2 regions of the Sporosarcina koreensis genome follow, and region 1 is predicted to be linked to the other one. Evidence: riboswitches for the same ligand, from Rfam matches in the RefSeq annotation. Region 1 holds a riboswitch; the other holds the start of a gene.

Evidence for each region. Region 1 has a riboswitch for thiamine pyrophosphate ahead of thiT (energy-coupled thiamine transporter ThiT). Riboswitches for the same ligand answer to the same signal wherever they lie in the genome.
Region 2: linked by a shared signal. The riboswitch ahead of tenA (thiaminase II) and the one ahead of thiT (energy-coupled thiamine transporter ThiT) in region 1 are both predicted to bind thiamine pyrophosphate.

Annotation. Positions count from the first base shown of each region.
Region 1 covers NZ_JBHSNP010000025.1:36,469-45,440, forward strand. Annotated here, with positions in the region: gene ACFPTP_RS11100 (M3 family oligoendopeptidase) at 1-1,767, opposite strand, end outside; gene ACFPTP_RS11105 (tryptophan-rich sensory protein) at 1,928-2,677, shown strand; gene thiT (energy-coupled thiamine transporter ThiT) at 2,703-3,263, opposite strand; TPP riboswitch at 3,449-3,550, opposite strand; gene ACFPTP_RS11115 (magnetosome magnetite crystal formation protein family) at 3,643-3,984, shown strand; gene map (type I methionyl aminopeptidase) at 4,075-4,821, shown strand; gene ACFPTP_RS11125 (DEAD/DEAH box helicase) at 4,990-6,150, opposite strand; gene ACFPTP_RS11130 (amidase family protein) at 6,212-7,660, opposite strand; gene ACFPTP_RS11135 (Fur-regulated basic protein FbpA) at 7,680-7,832, opposite strand; gene ACFPTP_RS11140 (carboxylate--amine ligase) at 7,945-8,972, opposite strand, start outside.
Region 2 covers NZ_JBHSNP010000010.1:37,880-46,851, reverse strand. Annotated here, with positions in the region: gene ACFPTP_RS05355 (VOC family protein) at 501-884, shown strand; gene ACFPTP_RS05350 (PadR family transcriptional regulator) at 1,103-1,450, shown strand; gene ACFPTP_RS05345 (HAAS signaling domain-containing protein) at 1,437-2,444, shown strand; gene ACFPTP_RS05340 (urea transporter) at 2,646-3,584, opposite strand; gene thiW (energy coupling factor transporter S component ThiW) at 3,666-4,160, opposite strand; gene thiE (thiamine phosphate synthase) at 4,157-4,783, opposite strand; gene thiD (bifunctional hydroxymethylpyrimidine kinase/phosphomethylpyrimidine kinase) at 4,803-5,642, opposite strand; gene thiM (hydroxyethylthiazole kinase) at 5,639-6,445, opposite strand; gene tenA (thiaminase II) at 6,445-7,125, opposite strand; TPP riboswitch at 7,226-7,333, opposite strand; gene ACFPTP_RS05310 (ICP22 family protein) at 7,826-8,972, shown strand, end outside.

The DNA of each region.
Region 1 (8,972 bases):
ATCTTTCACACATAACGCCACACCTTTTGCCCAGAATTCTTCTTTCGTAATGTCTTCCCCTAGATGCTTCATTGCTAGATCTTCGACGGACATGACGGCTGTATCGCGCAGCAGGGCCATATATTTCTGTTCGAACGAATCTCCTTCCGTAAGGGCTTTTGCATAAATGCTCAAGGAGAACAAGTATCCGAACGTATACGGGAAGTTATAGAATGGAACTCCCGTAATATAGAAATGCAGCTTCGAAGCCCAGAAATGCGGATGAACCGTATCAAGAGCTCCTGCATACGCTTCTTTTTGCGCTTCAGCCATCAATTCATTCAATCTTGCAGCTGGTACAATTCCATTTTTCCTTTCCTCATAAAAGCGTGTTTCGAAAAGGAATCTTGCATGTATATTCATGAAGAATGCCACGCTGCGCTGGATTTTATCCTCCAGCAGTGCCAGTTTCTCCTCTTCCGTTTCCGCAGATTTGACGGAAGCGTCCGCTACGATCATCTCCGCGAAAGTGGATGCCGTTTCCGCGACGCCCATAGCGTATTGGCGGTTCATATAATGCACTGGACGCAATGCATATGAATGGAACGCGTGGCCAAGTTCATGTGCCAATGTCGCAACATTGGACATGGAGCCGCTATACGTCATGAAAATACGGGACTGCTCTGAAACCGGCATGCCTGTACAGAAGCCGCCTGGACGCTTATCTGCGCGGTCTTCCGCTTCAATCCAGCTATCCTCAAATGCCTTCCTTGAAAATGCCTCCAGTTCAGGACCGAACTTTCCGAAGTGTTCTAAAATGAACTCTGCACCTTCCTGGAATGGCATTTCCTTCGTTGATGAAGTGACCGGTGCATCTAAATCATACCAATTCATATTTTCATTTCCTAATAGTTCGGCTTTCCGTTTCAAGTATTCTGCGAAAGGTGCTTTGTTGGCACTGATTGCCCCCCACATTGCATCAAGCGTTTCCTGGCTCATCCAATTTCGCATGAGAGGCTCCTTCAAAACGGAATCCCAGCCGCGCTTCTCATAGACAGCCAAACGGAAGCCCGCCAGATGGTTCAATGCGGATGCAAAGAAATCCTCTTTTGATTCCCAAGCCTCTTCAAGTTTTTCAAATGCCTCTTTACGCACTTTGACGTCTGCATGGGAACTTAGGTTATTCGCCTGGCCGACGGATAGTTTTTTCTTTTCCCCGTCAACGTTCATTTCAATTGTAATGTCTCCCACAAGCTGGTCGTAAAGTTGTCCCCACGCTTGGTAGCCATCGACACTTAACGCTGTAATCAGACTTTCTTCTTCCTCGGATAATTTCAATTGAACTTCTTCACGCCATTCTTGCAGAACAAAGTCGAATTCGGATAGTTGCTTAGTTGCAAGCAGTCCCTTCCACACCGATTCTTCCGTTTTTGCGACAACCTGTTTGATTTTCAACATGGCTGTCTGGAATCTGGCTCCTAACGATCCCACTTCTCCTTGGAGAAGAAGCGCTTTTTTATCTTTCGTATTGGCAGCGATGAAACAGCCGATGACTGCGCCCGCTTCGCGTAAATTTTTCGCCGTGTTTTTGATTTCATCGATAACATGAAGGACTTGATCCGCCTCTTCCATGGATGTAGGCGTTTGCGTGGCCGCTGCAAGGTTTTCCAATGCACCGATCTGCTCTTTTACGGCGTCAAGATGTGAACGGAGCTCTTCTGAATCGCTTCCACCTTTAAAAAACACATCTAAATCCCATACTTGTGAATACGTCTTTGTCGTAGTCAATGATGATCCCCCTAATCATTTAGAAAATTATAATAAAAGCATGTTTTTATTATACCACGAATCTTCGGTATTCGAAATAATGGATTTGTGACGGAAACTTCATACTTTCTTTCGCACAGTTCCCTTTTCCTATGTATACTGTTCAAAGGGAGGATGTACTATGTCAAGAATACTTCTGATGACCCTGTCACTATGTACAGTCATATTATTAAATATTATCGCAAGCTTCTACTCACTGAACGGAAACACAACAGGCGAAATTACAAGCCGGCTGCCATTGCTTTTCATACCGGCGAACTATGTATTGATCATCTGTTGGTTGCTCTATATCATGATCTTTTTCTGGATTCTCAATTTTAACAAGACTCGCCACGAGATGAGCTCCGCACATCGAGACCGCGTCACTTTCCTTTTCGTAGTAAGTTGCCTTCTGCATATTGCATGGATTTTCCTTTGGCACTTCGAATTGTTCACGATTACCGTCATAGCGAAACTCGCGCTTCTTTTTGTTTTGCTTACTTTCTACTTTATCTTTCCGAAACAAGATAACCGAATGTTTGGCAGAGCGCCATTCAGTTTGCTCACAGGATGGATTTTCATCACAACCATCTCGAATGTCAGTTATTTGCTGATGATCCATGGTTGGACAGGATTCGGGTTAAGCGATCCATTATGGACAGTCATCTTCTTAACGGTTTCAACTGCGTTCGCTTTACATTTTATGTACCACCACAAGGATTATGTGATGAATCTTGTGTTTGTTTGGGCATTTATCGGCATTGCTGTCAGAAACGGGACGGAAGAGCTATTCATCTCTGCAGCGGCCATCTTCTTATCTGCCGTCATCATCACGTGCATCTTCCTGTTTTCAGGCAGACGCATTGACAACAAAAATAGAGTAGGCATATGAGTTCATCATACGCCTACTCCTTTTTTTATGCCGCCCTTTGAATCAGTCGTGGAGCGGTTGTGAATAAAGGTACTACTACAATTGCACAAAGTATGATTGATGGAATCATATACGATGCATTATACACAAGTGAATACAACCATACCGGCTGATCTCCTGCGAATTCGGCGAAGAAAATAATCCCACCGATATAATGGGCAAGGAATCGTAATACTCCTCCAATGACAGTACCTATAACAATTGCTGAAACCATCGATCGTTTATTCCCCGCTTTTCTACTACTAATCAACCAGCCCAATGTAACTGCCGCAATCCCTACCAGCGAATAAGCCACAAAATAATCGAGCGCCGCCTGGTAGATATTCAACACATATGCCCCACTAATTACCTGTAATAGTCCGGTAATAAACCCTGTTAACATTCCGCCAAGTATTCCCCATCTGAATGCAATAACGATGATTGGCAACATGGACAATGTGACGGATCCCCCTTGGGGCATCTTGAACAAGACAAGCATATCCAAGACAAATGATAAAGCTCCAAAAATAGCAACCTCTAATAAAAACTGCAGACGTTTACGATCCAATTCTAACTCCCCCTTTTTTTGTCGGAGGGATACGGAATGAAAAAGCGGTTTGTTTGCCTCGACCGGGCATCACAGATAATCGGCATGTTTGAATGACGCCGATCATGGCTACGGTTAGTAAACAGCTTCAAAACTCTTTTGCAACAAAAAACGACATCCCGGATAGAACCGAGACATCGATCGTTGTCAGTTTCCATCCACATCCCTACGCAAGCATGAACTTACAGGTTCGAAGGGTCAGGACAAATGTCCAATCTCAGCCGTTGAAGGCCCCCCTTGTGGTCATGTAATTCAATTGTCGTCTCCATTGTATATGTTAAAGTACTTATAAGCAAGATGATATTGTAAACTACTTATTAGAATTACGGGAGGTAAGCCCATGACCAATAATAAACTATTATCCGCCCTCTGTTATTTCAGCATATTCTTTTCGCCTCTGCTGCTGCCTGCAATCGTCTATTTTGTCACGGATGACCATGAAGTGAAAGGCCATGCGAAGCGTTCACTCATCTCGCATCTTGTCCCGGTCGTACTCCTCATTGCGGGATTCATCCTGTTTTCGTTTTCGATGATCTCCTATGAGTCGAGGATGCACACCATGATGACAGGGCGATTCGACTTTTGGGGACTGGCGCCATTTCTATTCATGATCATCTATGGACTGCTATTTTTATTCGTCGTCATCTGGAACGTCTACCAAGGCGTGAAAGTGTTGAAATGATAGACAGGACAGGCATACGTTTCTTTACGATTGAATAACTATGTTATAATCAGATGGAAAATTACGTTTCAAAGAAGGGACCTGTAAATCATGATTGTGAAGAACAACGAAGAGATCGAAGCGTTGAAAAAGATCGGTCGCATCGTCGCAGAAGTGCGGGAAGCTATGAAGGCGGCGACTGTTCCGGGCATTACGACAAAAGAGATTGATGAACTCGGAGGGCGCCTTCTTGCCGAGCGCGGAGCTGTGTCAGCACCGATTGACCAATATGAGTTCCCGGGCTATACATGCATCAGTGTCAATCATGAAGTTGCCCACGGCATTCCGGGATCGCGCGTCATCCAGGACGGCGACCTTGTCAATATCGATGTCTCTGCATCATTCGGCGGGTACTTTGCAGATACCGGCATTTCATTCGTCGTCGGCACAGCGGATGAGAAGAAACAACTGCTTTGCGACGTGGCGAAAAGCGCATTTGACCGTGCGATGACAAAAGTGAAAGCAGGCTCAAAGTTAAGCCAAATTGGGAAAGTAGTCGAGCGGGAAGCGAAGGATAACGGCTTGAAAGTCATCAAGAACTTGACTGGGCACGGCATCGGAACATCTTTGCACGAAGAGCCGCAGCATATTCTAAATTATTATGATGCTTGGGATCAAACATTGATGAAAGAAGGGATGGTGTTGGCGGTAGAGCCGTTCATCTCTGAAAAAGCCGAGCATATTATCGAGCTTGGGGACGGATGGACATTTATCACACCGGATAAATCCCTCGTCGCCCAAATTGAACATACGATCATCGTGACAAAAGACGAACCGATCATATTGACTCAACTATAAAAAGCGGGGAGCGCTTGATTAGGAGCGACAGGCATAAGGCGAAAATGCGGAGTGGCGTTCTTTGCCACAGAGCAGTTTTCGACTTATGACCCCGAGCTCCTAGCGCTCGGAGCTGGATTAAAAAAGAACAAAAGCGGAGAGTCGGCTATTGCCACTCTCCGCTTTTCATCATTTCTTCTTCGTTTTCTTCACATCTTTTTGACCGCCGACCGTCTTCGAATTCCCTTCCATCAACTTTCCTTTATACCACACTTTTTGGACGGGCTTGAATCCTTTCGACAGCTTCCTGTACGTGCGCTCTTCAGGATACGAGAGCAATGTGAGCACTTCCCCATCTTCCCCTGCACGTCCTGTCCGTCCCGAACGATGCAAATATTGCTCGATCGTATGGGGGACATCGACATGGATGACATGGGTCAGCCCTTGTATGTCCAATCCTCTTGCCGCCAAGTCCGTCGCTATCAAAATCCGGATTTCACCTTTCCGGAAGTTTTCCAACGTCTCTTGCCTTTCGAATTTCGACATGGAAGAGTATAGGACCGCAACGGGTGCCTCATTATATTGCAGCTTCATATCCTTCATCCGAAGCTGATCGACATTATTCATAAAGGCGAGTGCCCGGATCGATGGCAGATGGGACAGCCCACGAAGCAGGTCTGTTTTATCCCGCGCATCCGTCTTCACAAACGAATGGACCACTTTGCCCGACAACGGCATATCCTCGACAGAGACATGCAGACGGATCGGGTCATTCATCAGATTTTTCGCGACAAGTTCAATTTCATCCGTAATCGTGGCAGAAACAACGGCGACTTGACGTTCCGGATTTGCCGCTTCAATCAAATCTTTCACAATGACACGATAATCCCGTGATAGCAGCTGATCGCCTTCATCCAATACGATATAGCGGATATCATGCATTTTTAAACGCTTCGCTTTCACAAGTTCAACGAGACGCCCAGGTGTTCCGACGACAATGGTCGGCTTCTTTTTCAATCGTTCAATCTGGCGTTGCATGTTCGCGCCGCCGATCAATTGAGTCACCGTTATATCGGTTCCTTCCACCCATTCACGGATGACGTTGACAATCTGCATCGCCAACTCCTGGGAAGGAGCCATGATCAATGCTTGCGTCTGCATCTTTTTGCCGTCCACTTGTTGAAGGATCGGCAAGACGTAGGCGAGCGTCTTTCCTGTACCGGTTGGTGATTCCGCCACAACATCCCGGCCATTCAGTAATTCCGGGATCATTTGAGATTGGATCGGTGTTTCCCTTTCAAACTTCCACTTATTCTTAATGTTATCGTCCATTTTTTCCAAGAAGGACATTCTCATCCCCGCTTTCACTGTTCCTTATCTTATAATGGACCGGAATCGTTTATCTTTCAAGTCAAGGCTTTCTTCTTGCCTTTGCAGATTGTTCGAATGCATAGGCATAGCCGACCAGTTCAGGTTCGGAAAACGCCTTGCCGCATAGGGTGATGCAAAAAGGCTCGCCCTCATTCGTGAAAGACGATGGAACCGTTATTGCCGGGTACCCTGCCGCCGCGCTAAAACTGCATCCGTGGTCCTGCGGGAATACAAGCACGTCAATCTTGTGCTCGTCAAAAGCCCGGTCGAGAGCCAATTCCCCCGCCAAATGACGGTTTCTCAATAATGCTTCGATATATTCCGGCTCGGTCAATGTTCCGCTCGTCCGATCCACTTTTTCCAACATCACTTGACCGAAGGCAAGTGTTTCCTCCGCATGCTCCTTATTAAATTCAATGATATCTGATAATGTACGGATCGGGTTTGTCATCGGCGTCTGGCCGAGATATTCATTCAATGCCGCTTTGAATTCATACAGAAGGACATCATAACCTAGATCGTCTTCCATTGTCCCTAAATCAATATCGTCGACAAGTTCTGCACCTAGAGATTTCAGGCGATGAAGTGCTTCTTCGAACTTCTCTTTTCTCTCCGTAGAAATTTCCCGAGCAAAAATCGATCGTGCGATGCCGATTCTTTTGCCTTCCAACGAAGAGGTGTCGAGCATGGACAGCCAATCGATTCCATCGAATCTTCCGGCTCCCTTCGTCACGGGATCGTTTTCATCATGGCCGACCATCAATCCGAATGTGATGGCCGAGTCTTCCACTGTCCGCGCGATCGGCCCCGGTGTATCTTGGGTGAATGAAAGGGGTATGATGCCGCTTCTGCTTATCGCTCCGACGGTCGGTTTAATGCCGACGAGAGAGTTTTGGGCTGAGGGATTAATGATGGAACCGCTCGTCTCCGTCCCAATGGAGACTGCCGCCATATTGGCCGCAATAGCAGCCGCGGCGCCCGAGCTCGATCCTCCCACATCAAAAAGACCGTATGGATTATTCACTTGTCCGCCCCGCGAACTCCACCCATTCCGCATGCGGTCCGACATGAAATTCGCCCATTCGGTCATATTCGTTTTGCCTAAAATGACTGCGCCCGCTTCCCTTAGCTTTTTCACTAAAAAAGCGTCTTCTTCCGCATAGTAGTTCTTCATCGCCAATGAGCCGCAGCTTGTATGCATGCCGTCTCCCGTATCCATATTGTCTTTCAACAGTACCGGGATGCCATGCAATAACGACCTGACAATGCCGCTTCGACGTTCTGCGTCAAGTGACCTGGCGATTTGGAGAGCTTGCGGATTCAGCTCCAGCACAGCGTTGATATTCCGGTTTTTCTCAGAAATCATCTTCATATACATGACCGTCAGTTCTTCTGACGTAAGATCATCGGAAGACATTCTTTCCTGCATTTGCCGGATGGTCGCCTCCTCCAGCCATACCTGTTGCACTTCACCCAATTTCCTGTTCAAATGGATCCCCCCATTATCATCACTCTATCCTCATTGTATACTGTTTCATCAACTCATATAAAGATAGTTCATATAATTGTTTTCCGTTTATTTTAAAGACGCCTTCATTCACAAGGTTTTCGATTATTTTATCCCTTTTATTTTCGAGCACGGGATTTTCCTGCTTTTTCATGGTGTTAATTCCTCCTAAATTGATAGCTATCATCTATTCCACTTCCATGAAAGCCGTAAACTATGAAGAATTAACCAAAAAACCCCGCTGCGCACATCGCAACGGGGAGAATTTAAGACCATCTGTTATTTTTATATTTACGGTAGTAATTGATTTGCCTCATGAATAAATACAGTTTTCGCTTGAAGCTTTTATCCCTTTTATAGAAGAGCGGATTTGCATATTTGCCTGCCCTTAACAGCTGGTCTATTTCTTTACGAACTTTCGCATTGTCGACAAATTCCCTTAAGACGATTTTCGGAACGACTGTGAAAAGGAACTTTTCGTCTAATAATGTCAACGGCTTTTCGACGCCGTAAATGAGGTCATCGACAAAATTCTTCGCCAAATTATGTCCGCAAGATGTAATGTAATAACTTGAACGTCCTTGTCGGATATTCACTTCGAACACTTTGAACTTCTTGTCACGGTGATCGTATTTCAAATCGAAGTTCGCATAGCCGACATAGTTGAGCGCCTCTAAGAACCCTTTCAGCTTCATCATCATCTCTTCATTATATCGGGTGATGACCGCTGTATAATTGCCGATCGCCGTCAGCGTATGCTCTTGCAAAACGACTTGTCCGAATGTAATCAGTTCGGATTTGCCTTTGCTGTTAATGTAGAAGACGGAATCCCACATATATGTATCATCGCCTGGAATGAAATCTTGGATGATCAAGTCGTCGCGATAACCGCTTTTCTTGATCGTGTCGATGACTTTCTGAATTTCTTCATACGAGTCGACTTTATACACTTTTTGCATCCCTTCAAACGGATGCTTGTAATATTGTACGCCGTTGCTTGGCTTGATGATGACCGGGAACATGACTTCCTCAGTGAAACGTTCGTCCGACTCACATGAATGGAAATACGTCGCGGGTGTATCAATGCCGTGCTCTTCGCAAAGCCGGTAGAAATTCTTCTTCACGAGCAGGTTATTCATCAACTCTTCATCGATATAGTTGAAAACGAAATCGTGCTTGAGCGCTTGACGGCTTTCAATGATCATGCGGACATATAAATCATTCGTTCCGATCAGAAGCATCTTTTTCCCTTGCGTCTTATATTTTTTTGCAACTTGTTTCAGGAAGCGAACGA
Region 2 (8,972 bases), on a different contig from region 1:
AATAATTCTAATTACATACTCATTATCATATAGAACCACCCTTTTGTCAACAGATACACTTTTGTCCACCAGAAACCCTTATACATCATGTTTTAGGGATAATCCATCCTTATCGATTCCATATTATTTACAGGATAATAAGATTTTCACCCCAACCTTTAATTCTCAATTACCTTTCTACGTTATCGATTATTTAATATTTAAAATATAATGAATACATACAATATAATAAAATCTCCCAGAATGCCTTTTGCGATGCTTTTTTTGCGGTGCCTGTGCAGCACACATTTATGACAATTCAACATTAGTCATATCAATACAGGAAGAAGCCAACCATGTCTTGATTTGGTTGGCTTCTTGATTTCTCTTATGCAATTGTAGTGCATTATCTGAATAGTGTGCTGCACAGGCACCCACACAATTCCCAAACAATTTAGAAGGGGATTTTGGGGATTTGTTGAATTGTTACTATAAGAAATGAGCAAAGGAGTGGAATGGCAATGAATTCAATCGCTTCCCCTATCGCCAGCAAGGTGAACAATGTTTTTATCCACGTCAGCAACTTGGAGAAATCTGCAGAATGGTATAGCAACCTACTCGGATTACCTTTTTCAGCGGAGAACGTTTCATCTCCTGTTTACAACATCCCCGTCACATCCGAAACCGGGCTCACTTTGGACGATCACACTTTCGATCCCGGTTTCACGCTTAAGCCTTCCGATCATGTATTGTTTAACTTCTTCGTCAATGATATTGATGAAGCTTACGATTTTATTCAAAACAAAGGCATCACAATTGTTAAGGAAATTGAGCGTATTGGTGATTTTGCTTATTTCAACTTTCAAGATTTGGACGGAAACGTATTAATGATCTGCAATTGCTGAATGGCAATTAGGCTGTTCACTTTCGCGGTCTCGTTTGAATGAAATTTAAAATGCATAATCGGAAACCCCTCTCAAGACAATTACTGTACTTGAGAGGGGTTTTTCACTGCCCACTGCGAATGGCTATTACATTCCCTCTCCAATTATTTACACTTCCCTATTGTTGGCGGAATCATAATACTGTATGATGCATAGTATATAAAGACGAGGTGACAACTATGGAGCCATTATTAGAATCATTCGCGACAGAATTAAGAAGAGGAACGTTGACGCTTGCTGTATTGAGTCAATTGCGGACACCTCAATATGGATATTCATTAGTCCAACGTCTTGAGAAGGCAGGCGTAGCCATTGAGCAAAGCACGTTATACCCGCTGCTTCGCCGATTAGAGAAACAGGAACTGCTAACGAGCAGTTGGGACACGACGGAAAGCAGACCCCGAAAGTATTACGTAATGAGTGAGTACGGCAGTGAAATTTATGAGCAGTTGAAAAAGGAATGGGAAACGATGACTACGGAACTGAAAACATTATTGGAAGGAGATGAATTTGATGAAACTGATTGATGCCTATATATATGAAGTGACGCGAAGACTACCGGAAAAATCACGGAATGATATCGCCCTTGAGCTCAGATCCACGATCGAAGATATGCTGCCCGATAATTTCACAGAGGATGAAGTAAAGGAAGCCCTTTTGAAACTTGGCGATCCCGCGCGTCTAGCCGCAAGCTATCGCGATACACCGATGCATTTGATCGGCCCGAAAGTCTACGATGCTTATATATGGACGATGAAAATGATCATCCCATGGGCGATCTTTATTACCGCCCTAGTCCATGTCGTGGAAACGATTGTCCTTTTTTCAGGAGAAGAAAGCATACTCTCTGTCGTAATAAAAAGCCTCGGCATTATCATCGGCAATGTCATAAATGTGCTCATTCAAACGTTTTTTTGGGTGACTATCACATTTGTTTTCATTGAAAGAATCGGCATGGCAAAAAGCACCGGCTCCCTTACAGCGTACGGGACTGATTGGTCTCCCGAACAATTGAGGCATGTCCATGTCATTTCGAAGAAAAAGGCGATTCCACTGGGTGAGGCGGTTTTTGGTCTGGTCTGGATTGCAATTTGGCTCGTTTTTTATTTCAATGCGAACCATCTTGCGGGCGTCTATCGATCAATAGATGGTGAAGGGCTCCAATTGGTGATGCCGGCTCTTAATCAATCGGTATTGATGTCCTACCTGCCCATCGTTTTACCAATCGCTCTGCTTGAAATAGGAGTAGCGCTCTATAAATGGAAGGAACGACAGTGGACAATGAGGCTTGTAACCATAAATGCTGTCATAAAAGTCATCAGCTTGATTGTCTTCATGATCATTACCCTCAACCCTTCCCTTATCAACGAAGCAATGATTCCTTATTTGGCAAATTTACTAGAAATCAATTCGTCTTCCGTTCAGAATTTCATCGATTGGGCGGTGTGGACGATCATCGTCACCCTCATCGTGACCGTGGCTATCGAAATCTACGACAGCTACCGAAAAGCGAAAGCATAATTGTGCCTGAATTGTATCGGTGCCTGTGCACCACGCATTTATGACAATTCAGCAAAAGTCATATAAATACAGAAAGAAGCCAACCAAGTCTTGATTTGGTTGGCTTCTTGATTTTTCTTATACAATTGTAGTGCATTATCTGAATAGTTTGCTGCACAGGCACCCAAACAACTCCGGAACAATTCAAACAATTGAGCCCTATCATGCGTGCCGCATCATCATCCGTGCACCTATAAAAATCGAAGTACTCAGGGCGAACGGCATCGTCAAGGCCGGTAATCCGAACGGCAAAAGTACGGTATCGACACTTCCAATAAACACAACTGTTAAAACGCAAGCAATTATCGCACCGAATAGCGAGAGCCGGTTCACCCCATCCCGGAAAACGACACCGACAGCGATTGCCGTCAAAATAGCATTATAGCCGTACAGCCCCGCATCGATGAGCGAATGTTCACCACCAAGCATGTATGCGGTAAACATGCCGATGAAATTACCGGCTAGCGCATACAGCCCCTTCTGCCAGTCCGCAATGAAGATTGCTAAAAAGAGCAACACCCCCGCAACAATGCCCTGCAGAAAGAAGATTTGGCCGGCTCCGTCAAGAAAAGCACCTAACCAATGGATCTCGCCGGCAATTTCCAGCTTCCAATGCGATACATTTTGCGGCATTAATTCGTCCGTCAATGAAAATGTTTCGAATCGATACGAGGACAACATCAACAGCCATGTCGTCACGATGTATGGAAATGTCAATGTCGGCAAACCGGCAGGCTGCAGAAATCTCATCACCGAAGCAGTAAATGCAGCCGAAATGACAGCACCGAATAAAGCAATCCCCCAACTTAAAGGTCCTTCCAGAAACAGATAGAGCGCCATCCCTGTCAACATGGGATTATATCCATACAGCCCCCGTTCAACACTTGACGGATTCCCGCCGCCAAAGCGTCCGATTAGCGTTCCGATAGCAGCTGAAAGGAACGCCATCAAACCAAGCTGTATGGAGGTAATTGAGATTGCAGTTAATATGAGCAGGCCTGTCACCCAGTTTTCGATGAGAAGCACTTGGGAGATGCCTTTCATCGTTGCCAAAAGGAAAGGAAATCTCTTTCCGCTTACTTCAGTTCCGCCGATTCCCATGCCAATGCTCCCCTCTTTCCCATTTTTCGTTCTCATACCCTAAGACGAAACATCGTAATCCCAGCAACATTGCTTATTTTACTAATAACTTCTTATCCTTCTCCCCATCGGCACAGCTTGCAGCCTGATCGCCACGACACCCCCTATAACCGCCCCACTTAAGCTCGAGACAAGGAAAGGCGGCATGAAAAAGAAAGCGGTGACCGTTGTTCCCATCAAAATGGCCGCGTATGGAACCGCGAAGAGGGACGCAATTACCCCTGTCCCAATGATTTCCCCAATTGCAGCCAGCCATACCCGCTCCGACTTCTTATAGAGCAGACCGGCAAGCGCGGCGCCGATCATCCCTCCCGGAAAGGCAAGCAATGATCCCGTCCCCGTCAATATGCGCACCAAGCCAGTCATGAATGCAATAATGACTGCCGGAATTGGCCCTAAAAGAACCGCGGCGATGACATTAACCGCGTGCTGGATCGGATAGGCACGTGCAATGCCCGCAGGAAACGAAACAAACACGGATCCCGCCACCGCAATCGCCGTAAACACGGTCATCAAGACAAGTTTTCGCGTACTCATCGCAGCACACTCCTTTCACGACGCCACTTCAAAGACACTTCCTCCAGCCGTTTCGCCGCCATTTCGGGATTAGCAGACGAAGCAATCGCCGAAATGACAGATACTCCGCTTGCTCCCGCCCGGAAGACGGGTTCGGCATTTGCTGCCGTAATGCCTCCGATTCCGACAATCGGCAAATCAGGATACAACCTCGCGACTTCCTCAATCATCGCCGTACCCGCCACCGGTTTCGCATCGTCTTTCGTAACCGTCGGATAGACAGGCCCCATCCCGACATAATTCGCCCCAGCCGATATCGCCGCTTCCGTTTCTTCTATTGAATGGACGGAAACCCCCAATATTTTTCCCGGTCCAATTCTTTTTCGGACAAATCGCGCCTCTGCATCGTCCTGCCCGATATGGACGCCGTCCGCGTTAATCTCAACCGCAAGGTCCACATCATCATTCACGATAAATGGCACCCCATATTGCGCACACAATCGTTGGCAGCTCTCCGCAAATGCTTTCTTTTCCATCCCGACAAGTGCACGTGCCCCCTTTTCCCGCAGCTGGAAACAAGTGATTCCGCCTCTTAACGCATCCTCCAAAACAGACAGCGGCTCCTGTGCATTTACCGATCCCATAATGAAATAAAGCGTCACATCAACGTTTTCCAATCAACTCGACATCCTTCCGTTCAGCATTTCCCCGATTCCTAAGCGCTGCATGGTTGGTCGGACCATGTCCATTGCCAAGGTAAATCCCATCTTCAATTGCTGCATGGATGAAGTGCTTCGCGGTAACAACCGCCTCACGCATCGGTACACCTTTCGCAAGCTCTGCCGTAATGGCGGCGGCAAAAGTGCATCCCGTTCCATGTGTATCTTTTGTCTTGATCCGCCTGCTTCTCATAAGGAAACACTCGTCGTCCGCCGACATAAATAAATCCTCTGCGTCAGTAATATCGATCCGATGCCCCCCTTTTAGCAGTACCGCCCCGGCTCCCATCCGGAGCAATCGGTTCGCGGCATTCTCCATATCTTTCATTGACAAAATCGTTATCCCCGTCAGCACTTCCGCTTCAGGTATATTGGGCGTCAAAAGGGCAGCCATAGGAATGAGGTGCTCCTTCAAAGCCGCAATCGCCGTTTCTTGAAGAAGCGAAGCGCCGCCTTTCGCAATCATGACGGGGTCGATAACTAAAGGAATTCGTTCGTGCCGGTCTAATGTATCGGCGACTGCTTCGATAATTTCCGCTGAAAACAACATCCCGGTTTTAGCAGCGCCGACTGTAAAATCATGCAGGACCGCCTCGATCTGCGCAATGACGATGTCCGTCCCTATCGGTTGAACCGCATGGACGCCCAACGTATTTTGGGCAGTTACTGCCGTCAAGGCGGACGTTCCGAACGTGCCGAGCTCCTGGAATGTTTTCAGATCGGCCTGGATGCCTGCCCCGCCGCCACTGTCCGAACCTGCAATCGTGAGTGCAACGTAAGTCATTTGACAACCCCCTCTTCGACAACGATTTGCCCAAGCTCTATTGCAGCATCATCCATTTGGAATATAGCATTCAGGAAATGAACAGCAAAATCCCCCGGCCCCGAAGCTCGCTCCGCCGCCAATTCCCCCGCCTTCTTGTAAAACGCAAGACTATAAGCAACCGCATCAAGTAGCGCATGTTTACCGACAGAAAGGAATGCGGCGCAAACTGCGCTCAGCAGACAGCCCATTCCGGTGATCCGCGCCATGAGCGGGTGCCCGCCCGTTATCCGGATGATTTTTTCGCCATCCGTCACGATGTCCGTCTCACCGGTAACCACTACGAGACAATGATGGCGTCGAGCCACATCTATTGCCGCTTCCACAATATTTGCCGACCCATCCCCCGCATCGACGCCTTTCGCTTCCCACTCCACTCCCGCGATGGACGCGATCTCACCGGCATTTCCCCGGATGAGCGTAATCTCCAATTCCTCCAGAAGTTTTGCAACTGTCCGTTTACGGAAAACAGTCGCCCCCGCACCGACCGGATCCAATACGAGTGGCCGCCCTTTAATAGAAGCGCTTTTTCCAGCTGCGATCATTGATTCAACAACCGAACTGTCCAGCGTGCCGATATTGAGCAATGTACACGAGGAAACGGCGGCTACTTCCGCCGCCTCCTCGATTGCACCCGCCATGATCGGCGAAGCGCCCAATGCGAGCAAGCCATTCGCTTGAAAGTTTGCAACGACAATATTCGTGATGCAATGAACCAACGGGCTTTGCGAACGCAGTTCATGCAGCAATGAAGATTGCGCCATTATGCATGCACCTCCGTTTCAAACGACCATTTTTGCTTCGTCCATGCCATTTCCCAAAACTGCAATTCATAATGGACACTTTTAATGAAATGGGCTTTCAATTGTTCCCTTCTTTTATCCGAAAGTTCTTCCGTAAGTTTATTCAAACGATCGATCTGTTCACGGGTTGCCTGCTCGAACCATTCAGAACTGTACGTGGCAATCCATTTATCGTAAACCGGATGATTCGGTTTCGCGTCCTTCAGCCGCTCCCCGATTTCGTAATACAACCAATAACATGGAAGCAACGCTGATAATGTCGCGGCCAAGTCACCTTCCAATGCGGCCCTGTACAAATGCGACGTGTAGGCATACGCTGTCGGCGCAGGTTCGAAACTTTTAATGTCATTATCTGTAACGCCCAGCAGGCCAAAAAAACCTTCATGCAATGAAATTTCCGCACCGCACGTTCCCTCCGCATGCTGCGCAAACCGTTGCACCGTCAATAAATCCGTAGCCTGCACAGCTGCCAGGGCATGGACTTTCGCAAAGTGCTTCAAATAATACGAGTCTTGCAGGACATACTGTTTGAAGACATCTTCAGGCAAAGTCCCTTCAGCGAGCGCCGCAATGAATGGATGGTGGAAGCTTGCCTCCCAAACATCGCTGCATTCCTTCCGTACCTCTTCACAAAACGTCATTCCAACCACTCCTTTATAGTTTTAGAAAACCAAAAAAGCCGCTTCACTCAACACAATCGTTGAAGAAGCGGCTCGCAAATCGGCGGAAGATAACCTTTGGAAGACGTGCGATCCACTTCCCTACGCTGGTATGAGCCAGATCAGGTTCGAAGGGTCCGCGTATCGATACACGTCTCAGTCTTTTACAAAGACTCCCCCAGTGGTTAACTCTTTTCAGTTTTCTACTTCACTATATCATAGATTACTAGTTTCGTAAGGTCCGCGTAATATTTTGTAATACATAACGTTAGACCCTTAAGACCATTCGTTAAACATAACAATAAAGTAATGGGACATCTATGCAAGGCAATTTGACGGTATTTTCAACGCAGGAATAAATTGGATATCCAGGGTCTAATTCATTAGAATACATCCTTTTTTAGTATTTTAATGTGTTTTCTCTTTATTACAAAGGTTAATATTTCCATGAATATCTGTTAATTGGTTGTCACACCCCTGTTATTTTCTTTTGTTATTGTTGGTATTGTGCAGTTGGGACACTGCTCACATCCGAATGAAAGCTTTCATCCGGATAGTAAAAAAACGAACCCACCTGAGAAGGAGGCGGATGTACATATCGACTTAAAAAGATGAATGTTATTTCGCTTCAGTATTGAGTAGTCGGGAACGAAAAATTTAAGAAAAGGGAGTTTGATGAATCTTGGTTAACGAAACGAATCGTAATGAGAAGAACACGAAAAAGAGAATTTTACCGTTTGTCATGTCGACATCGATGCTAACTGCAGCTATTTTCGGAGCAAGCGGTTCGGCGTTCGCTGCGGAAAATGGCGAGCCAGAGTTTAAAAATCATGGCGAAAAGGTTTCCTATTATGCAACGAGTATTCCTGGATCTCCTGACAAAGGTAAATTCATGCGTACAATTGCAAATAAAAACTTCGTAGCTGCTGATCTGGATGAAGATGATTCAGACGATACTACTGGTGATGACGACGCTACGGACACGCCAAATGATGACGAAGAAAATACAGATACACCTGTAGATGAAGAGGACGATGCTGTAGATGCGCCAGCTGACGAAGATGTTGATGCTCCGGCTGATGAAGAAGGAGATGTTGATGCTCCGGCTGATGAAGAAGGAGATGTAGAAACTCCTGCTGATGAGGAAGTAGATGCTGAAACTCCTGCTGATGAAGAGGATGCTGAAGAAGCTCCAGCTGATGAAGATGCTGATGCAGAAGCACCTGCTGATGACGAAGTAGATGCAGAAACACCGGCTGAAGAAGACGCAGATGTAGAAGCTCCAGCTGATGAAGATGCTGATGTAGAAGCACCTGCTGATGAAGATGCTGATGTAGAAACTCCTGCTGATGAAGAAGTAGATGCAGAAACACCGGCTGATGAAGAGGACGCTGTAGAGGTACCAGCTGACGAAGAGGAAGCTGAAGAAGCACCTGCTGATGAAGAGGAAGCTGAAGAAGCACCTGCTGATGAAGAGGAAGCTGAAGAAGCACCTGCTGATGAAGAGGAAGCTGAAGAAGCACCTGCTGATGAAGAGGAAGCTGAAGAAGCACCTGCTGATGAAGATGCTGTAGAACTACCAGCTGACGAAGAGGATGCTGAAGAAGCACCTGCTGACGAAGCCGAAGAAACAGAAAAGCCAGCTGACGAAAATATCAATGAAGATACTACGTCAACTGACCAAGCCGATTCAATTATAACAGATGAGCAAGTTAATGAATATAAATCTATCTTACAAAATTATGTAAATTTACTCAATTACTATGATCTTGCTATTCAAGATTATTTCGGGATTGCCTTACCAGGTGAAGATGTAGCGGAAGAGCCAG